Desulforapulum autotrophicum HRM2: one gene and its partner. The protein of the gene in region 2 binds, or shares a complex with, the protein of the main gene of each other region. Links are inferred from orthologs where the notes say so. Each region holds a gene or a part of one and is shown on either strand. Other genes may lie near its edges.

The links. The genes of interacting proteins can lie anywhere in the genome.
Region 1: the proteins of mnmE (region 2) and mnmG are in contact, whole or in part, in a solved structure (PDB 9HIP), measured with the Escherichia coli proteins. The link is inferred for Desulforapulum autotrophicum HRM2 from one-to-one orthologs.

What each region holds. Positions count from the first base shown.
Region 1 is NC_012108.1:3,642,006-3,644,954, forward strand. It holds mnmG (tRNA uridine-5-carboxymethylaminomethyl(34) synthesis enzyme MnmG), read left to right. Parts: upstream 1-507; coding sequence 508-2,391; downstream 2,392-2,949. Other genes in the region: HRM2_RS15870 (TIGR01212 family radical SAM protein), read right to left, coding at 1-390; HRM2_RS15880 (DnaJ C-terminal domain-containing protein), read left to right, coding at 2,468-2,949. UniProt on the Escherichia coli protein: NAD-binding protein involved in the addition of a carboxymethylaminomethyl (cmnm) group at the wobble position (U34) of certain tRNAs, forming tRNA-cmnm(5)s(2)U34.
Region 2 is NC_012108.1:743,275-747,990, reverse strand. What follows is about bases 245-3,244. They hold mnmE (tRNA uridine-5-carboxymethylaminomethyl(34) synthesis GTPase MnmE), read left to right. Parts: upstream 245-1,045; coding sequence 1,046-2,443; downstream 2,444-3,244. Other genes in these bases: HRM2_RS03215 (hypothetical protein), read left to right, coding at 3,104-3,244; HRM2_RS03220 (YkgJ family cysteine cluster protein), read left to right, coding at 2,455-3,111; jag (RNA-binding cell elongation regulator Jag/EloR), read left to right, coding at 245-1,049. In the rest of the region: more of jag, read left to right, coding at 1-244; more of HRM2_RS03215, read left to right, coding at 3,245-3,460; HRM2_RS03210 (50S ribosomal protein L11 methyltransferase), read left to right, coding at 3,444-4,289; HRM2_RS03205 (YqaA family protein), read left to right, coding at 4,277-4,716. UniProt on the Escherichia coli protein: Exhibits a very high intrinsic GTPase hydrolysis rate. Involved in the addition of a carboxymethylaminomethyl (cmnm) group at the wobble position (U34) of certain tRNAs, forming tRNA-cmnm(5)s(2)U34.

The DNA of each region.
Region 1 (2,949 bases), 2.9 Mb from region 2 along the record:
CTTTTCCGGATCAACACAGTCGGGCCGAGTCCCAATGGCCATACCCACCATACCCGGCACACTGAGCGCCTGGTCGTACATTTTCTTCATGTTGGCGCAGCTGGTATAGGTATTGGTATAGGACTGAAAATAAACCAAAAAAAGGCTGGCCTTGTAGCGCCGGATCATGGCTTTTCTGCCATTTTCGATCTGCTGGCTAATGGATAATCCCTGGCTGAAAAGCCCGGAACCAGAACCTTTGGCGTTACAGTAGATGCACCCCCCCCTGGCAATGGTGCCGTCCCGATTGGGACAACCCAGCCCCGTATCAACGGTAATTTTTTGAACCCTTTGTCCGAAAAGCGACCTAAGGTAGGTGTTGTAGTCTGAATAGCGTCGTTTAATCATCATATTTAACGTTCCCATAAATGCCAAAGCCTTGTGTAGAGCCCCTGCAACAGTTCCAGTAAAGGGAAAGAACAGATCTTGTCTTGACCCGGACTCAAACCGGATATATAGTACATTTCCATGAAATTTTACACTAAAAATTATGACGTCATTGTTGTTGGCGCAGGGCATGCCGGCTGTGAAGCAGCCATAGCTGCTGCCAATATGGGGTGCCGAACCCTGCTTGCGGCCATTGATCTTGACAAGATAGCTGCCATGCCGTGCAGTCCCTCCATCGGGGGCATGGCCAAGGGACAACTTGTTAAGGAAATCGATGCCCTGGGCGGAAAAATGGCCAAAGTTTCAGACGCTTCAGCCATCCAGTACAGAACACTCAACACCCGAAAAGGTCCGGCCGTACACTCCACTCGTACCCAGAACGATAAACGACTCTACCAGGCAACGATGAAAAAAATCGTTGAAACGACCTTGAACCTGGACTTCAAACAGATGATGGTTGACCAGCTTGTCATTGAGAACCATCGGGTCATCGGCATCAGGGAAGAGACCGGGTTCGGTTATCATGGGTCTGCCGTGGTTCTTGCCACAGGCACCTTTCTCAAGGGGATGGTCCATATTGGGACCACAAAAATCCATGCAGGAAGGGCCGGGGAGTTCTCATCCATCGGGCTTGCCGCGTCCCTTGAACGAGAAGGGTTTCTTCTTGAACGGATGAAGACGGGCACTCCCCCGAGGCTTGCCCTGTCAACCATTGATTTCTCAGAATTCAGCCGCCAGGATTCCGATCCTGACCCCACACCCTTTTCATTTTCCACTACAACGGTCAAAGGGGGTATGCTGCCAAGCTTCATAGGCCACACCAACACCCACACCCATGACCTTGTGCGCCAGAACCTCAAACACTCAGCCCTCTACGGCGGCAGCATCATTGGAAAATCTGCCCGGTACTGCCCCTCGTTTGAAGATAAGATCGTCAAGTTTCCCGACCGGGACCAGCACCAGATCATTCTTGAGCATGAAGGGACAGACTCCCAGGAAATTTACGCATCCGGCCTTGGGAACAGTCTTCCTGTCGAAATTCAGCTTGAAGTGGTACGTTCGGTCAAGGGACTTGAACAGGCTGAGATCATGCGGCCTGCCTATGCCATTGAGTACGACTATATCAATCCCCAGGAGCTAAACCCCACCCTTGAAACCAAACGAATCAACGGCCTTTTTTTCGCAGGCCAGATCAACGGCACTTCAGGCTATGAAGAGGCTGCGGCCCAGGGATTGTGGGCGGGAATAAATGCCGCCTGCATGGTAAAGGAACAGGAACCCTTTCTGCTGGACCGCTCAGAGGCGTATATGGGAGTAATGATCGACGACCTTGTCACCAGGGGAACCAAAGAGCCCTATCGAATGTTCACCTCAAGGGCGGAATACAGGCTCCTCTTAAGGGAGGACAATGCCGACCTGAGGCTTGCTGAGAAAGGACATGAACTGGGACTTGTCGATGGACAAGCCCTTGCTGCTGCCCGGGAAATCAGCCGTGGTACTAAAAAAGAGATGGCAAGAATACAGAGCCATGTTGTCAAACCCACCCCGGAAACAAACGCCTGGCTCAACCGTGCAGGGTCCACGCCCATTACAACTGGCCTTAAACTTGACCAACTTCTCAAGCGAGCCGGCATCGATTACTCGGCCGTTGATGTATTTGCGCCCTCCCCTTCGACCATACCGTCAAGAATAAAAAAGCAGGTGGAGATAGAAACAAAGTACGAAGGATATATTGCACGCCAGCTCAACGAGATTAAAAAATTCAAAGATATGGAAAGAATTAAAATTCCCAAGGACATTGAATTTAAAGCCATCCACGGGCTTTCCAACGAGCTCAGGGAAAAACTTACCAGCGTAAAACCCCTCTCCCTTGGCCAGGCATCTCGCATAGACGGCATGACTCCTGCGGCCCTTTCGGTAATTTTGATTGCCATAACGGCCCTTGGCCGAAGATCTTCAACTTGACTTTGATGGTATCCTAATTATTTTTTAAACCATCAATGATTTAGGATAGCCATTTAAAAGAAGGAACACCACGATAATGCCAGAAACCGACTACTACAAAATTCTAGGGGTCAGCAAAACAGCCACGGAAGCTGAAATCAAAAAAGCCTACAGAAAACTTGCCCTTAAATACCACCCGGACAAGGCCAATGGGAACAAGGATTTTGAAGCAAAATTCAATGAAATCAGCGAGGCATACGCCGTATTAAGTGACAAGGACAAGCGCAACCAGTACGATACCTATGGGTCTGCAGATTTTCAGCAACGCTACTCCCAGGAGGATATCTTCAGAAACTTTGACATTGGTGATATTCTCAAGGAATTCGGCTTTGGCGGCGGCCATCGCAGGTTCAGCGGAGGCTTTTCCACGGGCGGCGGTAACCCCTTTGGCCAGGGCATGGGCGGCCAGCAAAGGGCCAGACAGATAAAGGGAAGAGACCTTGAATATGAACTTGCCCTTAACCTTGAAGAGATCATCAACGGCACGAGCAAGACCATCAGCATCAACCGCGGCACCAC
Region 2 (4,716 bases):
TATCCTCAGGCTCCTCCGGTATTTTCGGCATAGTGGGTGTCAAAAAAGCCAAAATTCGCGTTTCCCTGCCCGACAAAAAGGGTGGGTCAACCGGGGTTGGCTGGGATTCTTTTGAGGGTGATGACCTCGAGGGGGTGATGTCCATTGTGGATGAAGCCTTTGCTGAGACACCAGCAGCACCGGCTGAAAAACCAGCCGAAAAGCCCCAGCAGCCCCCCCGGAAAAAGCCTCAGAAAAGCCGGTCCGTGAAAGCCGCCCCACCGGAAGAGGAAAAAGGTGTGCAGTCTCTGCCTGAAGAATCCGATGCCGTTGAAGCCGCACCCCCTGCAGAAGAAAAGGTTCAGCCGCCAAAAAAAGAAAAAGCCCGACCCCAGAAAGCCAGGAAACCCCGGGCTCCCAAACCTGCCACGGAAGATCTCCCAAAGATAAACACCGAGACGGAAACGGATGAACCTGAAACGGAAGACAACGATTTTAACGAAGATTTTGACGAAGAAATCGACGACCGGGATGAAGGATATCCCCCCAAATACAAGGATGAAATCCCGGTTGACGTATCAGAAGCGTCCACTGCCCTTGGCGTTGAGACCCTCCAGCGGATGGTTGATCTCATCACCACGGACTCAACGGTTGTTGCCACCACCGACCAGGACCGACTGCTCTTGAGGGTTGAAGGCGGCAATTCCGGTGTTCTCATAGGCAGAAGGGGCCAGACCCTTGAGGCAATGCAGTTTCTTACGGACAAAATCATCAACCGCAAGAGCGAATCCAGGGTGAGACTCAAGGTCGACATTGAGGGGTACATGGAGACCCGCAAAGCCAACCTCCAGAGCCTTGCCCACAAAATGGCGGACAAGGCAAAGAAAACAGGCAAACCCGCGACCATTAACCAGATGACAGCCCAGGACCGGCGTATTGTTCACATTGCCCTCAAGGACGACACCCGGGTCAGAACCCAGAGCATGGGTGACGGCTACTACAGACGGCTGGTAATCTTCCCGAAAAAAGGGACCTTTAAGAAACGGCGGCCCCCCAGAAAACAACCATGAAACCGGATACCATAGCCGCCATTGCGACCCCGCCGGGAAGGGGCGGGATCGGAATCATCCGGATATCGGGTCCGAAAGCTCTGGGCCTTGTGCCCCGGTTTTTCGGAACAACCCCCGTGGGTCCGTCACCTGATCTCACCCTGGTCTCCCACACCATGGTTCACGGCTATATTTTTGACATCAAAACCGGCTATGTCATTGACGAGGTGCTCCTGGTCACCATGGAGGCACCCAGGTCCTACACAGCCGAAGATGTTGTCGAAATCCAGTCCCATGCCGGTCACCTTGCCATGGCCACCATTCTTGACCAGGTCGTGTCAGCCGGCGCCAGGATTGCCGAACCCGGTGAGTTTACAAAACGGGCTTTTTTAAACGGCCGCATTGACCTTACCCAGGCCGAGGCCGTGGCTGACATCATTAATGCCAGGACCGCCGGCGCCCTTAAAATTGCCGCAGCCCAGGGAACGGGGGAATTAAAGGATGCCATCCATGGAGCAAGGGAAATCCTCATCGAACTTCTCGCCCTTCTGGAAGCAGCCATTGACTTTCCCGATGAAACCCAGGATCTGGTTCCCAGTGACCAGGGAATCGTCCGGGTAAAACAGGTGTTGACCGCCTGTGAAAAGTTCATTCAAACCTACGAAGAGGCCCACTTTCTAAGGGACGGCATTAAGCTTGCCATCTGCGGACCGCCCAACGTGGGAAAATCGAGCCTGATGAACCGACTCCTTCAAAAAGAGCGGTCCATTGTCACTGAACTTCCCGGAACCACCCGGGATCTCATTGAAGAGACCCTCAACATCAATGGCATCACCTTTCTTGTCTCGGACACGGCAGGTATGCACCAGACCGATGATCTGGTGGAAAGAATCGGCATTGAACGGGCCAAAAAACACATTGCCGCTTCAGACCTGATCCTGTTCATGAAGGGCGCAGACAAGGAAATTTCCGAAAGCGAGCTTCAGTCCATTGTTCCCAAGGATAAAAAGGTGATCCTGGTCATCAACAAGATCGATCTAATTGAGGGAAAAACAGCAGGCAGTGCAGGGGTTGAAAAAAGCCTTCCCCCTACCCTTGCCCAACTTCCCCAGGTGAGGATTTCCGCCCTTAAGAACACGGGAATTGATCATCTTCGCAAAACCATCACCAGACTCTCCATGGAAAACATTGGAGAGGCCTCGTCGGTGGTGCCCAACCTGAGACACAGAACGGCCCTTAAACGGGCCATCAAGAGCTTGAAAACCGCAGAAGCAGGCTTTTTGAACGGCCAGAATGAAGAAACCCTCGCCCTTGACATCAGAAGGGCCGCCGATCTCCTGGGTGAGATCACCGGCAACACCGCGGGCATCGACATCCTTGACACCATCTTCAGCAACTTCTGCATAGGAAAATAGAGGAAAAAGACATGGCTATTGATTTTAAAGAGCATTTTGAACGATATGAAGAACTGGTCGCAACCGTTGACAAAATTTTTGCACAGGTAAAAGAACAATTTCCCAAGGAGGTTTTCTGCAGGGAGCGTTGCAGCGACTGCTGCTACGCCATGTTTGACCTGTCGATCATCGAGGCTATATACATAAACCACAAATTCAGGGAAAAGTTCAAGGGTACCGAAAAGAGCGCCCTGATCGATGAGGCGGCAAAGACCGACCGAGCCATTGTAAAGATCAAAAGGGATGCCTACAAGGAGTTCAAGAGTGGAAAAAACGAGGTGGACATCCTTGGCAAAATATCCATGGAGAGAGTTCGCTGTCCCCTTCTGGGTGCCAACAACATGTGCATCCTCTACGAGTCAAGGCCCATCACCTGCAGGCTTTACGGCATTCCCACCTCAAGCGCCGGCATGAGCCATATCTGCGGCAGAACCAACTTCAAGGAAGGGGAAAAATATCCCACCGTAAACATGGACGCTCTCTATTCAAAACTCCAGCTCATTTCAGCTGAAATGACCCGGGCCATCAAATCCGAAAACATCAAAATGTGTGAAATGCTTGTTCCGGTTTCCATGGCCCTGATCACGGATTTTGATGAAGAATACCTTGGGGTGAAAAAAAATGGATAACTTCACCCCTGAAGAGATAGAGGCAAGAAAAAAATTCATCTATGACACCATGGGCAAGCGAGGCAAGCGGCAGATCGACAAAATCGGCTATGAAAACTGGGACCCCACCCAGACCCCCAAGGACCCCATCGAGATCCGCAGGGACGGCACCAAACGGACCTCCCAGCAGCTCATCCAGGAGTTCCTCCAGCAGGCAAGCCACGACGATTATTCCAACTCCTTTGCCCAGGGTGCCTTTGAGATGTGCCTTGGCATCATCAACAAGGAGGACAAGATCCGGGGCATGTACGAGTTTGCCCAGTGGTACACGGAACTGCTGAAAAAAGAGGGCCATGACCCGGTCTTTTGACTCCTGTAATGACCCCTGTGTCATGCAAAGGGCAAAACAGATAGCAACCGAGTCGGAATTCAGAATTACCCCCAGGGATTTTACCCGCCGCCTTTCCACGGATACGGGCATCACCCCTGGGCAGGCAAAAAAGGTTCTCAAACATCTGGTTTCCACCAACGAACTGACCTACTCCTACAACTTTGGAGCCACCCATGTGGAACCCTCGTTTGCAAAGCCAGTAAAGGTCACTGCCCACTTTGTCCTGAGCCCATGGGAAACTGAAAATCACTCGCCCCCAGACCAAGACACCCTGGTGGAGATCGTTATTGCACCCGGCATCTCGTTTGGGTCGGGCAGTCACCCCACAACCAGACTCTGCCTTGAAGCCATTGACCATGCGCTTTTGAGTTCCCCCAATGCCAGCCCTTCCGGCAGGGCGGCAGATGTGGGCACAGGATCAGGGGTCCTTGCCCTTGCCCTGGTAAAGGCAGGATGCCATTCCTGTCTTGCCCTTGATACGGATTTAAACTGTGTGTCTGAAGCCCTTAACAACGTGACCCTGAACCACCTTGATGACAAAATAACGGTAACCCCCGAACTTCTTAATGGTTCCCATGGCAACTTCAGCATCATTGCTGCCAACCTGAGATTTCCCACCCTGAAAGATCTTGCCGGCCTTTTTCTCACCATCACTGACCCCCATGCCCTCCTGATCCTATCGGGCGTCAGAGCCACGGAGCTTGACGATCTCATCCACCACTACGGTGACCAGGGCTTCACTGCCACCTGGACCAACAGCGAAAAAAACTGGTCGGCCGCTGTCTTTAAAAAGACATGGAAGCCCTGACCCAATATGGCCTTGCAGGGCTTTTTATTGCTTCATTCCTTGCGGCAACAATTTTACCCATGGGTTCTGAAGTGGTGCTGGTGGTGCTCATTGCCGGCGGTCAGGATCCAATCCTTTCTCTGATCGTTGCCACCACGGGCAATGTGCTGGGCGCTGTTGTGAACTACCTCATGGGTTTTTGGGGTGGCAGGTTTTCCATGGAAAAAATTTTCCACACCTCGGAACAAGCCTTTGAAAGGGCAACCCGCCGGTTTAAACGCTACGGCCCCGCCACCCTGCTCTTTTCCTGGGTGCCTGTGATCGGCGATCCCCTGACCGTTGTTGCAGGGGCACTCAAGATCAATTTCACACTGTTCCTTGTCATTGTGACCACTGGAAAAGCCCTTCGCTATCTTGCCATTGCCGTCGCCCTGGCTAGCCCATTCAA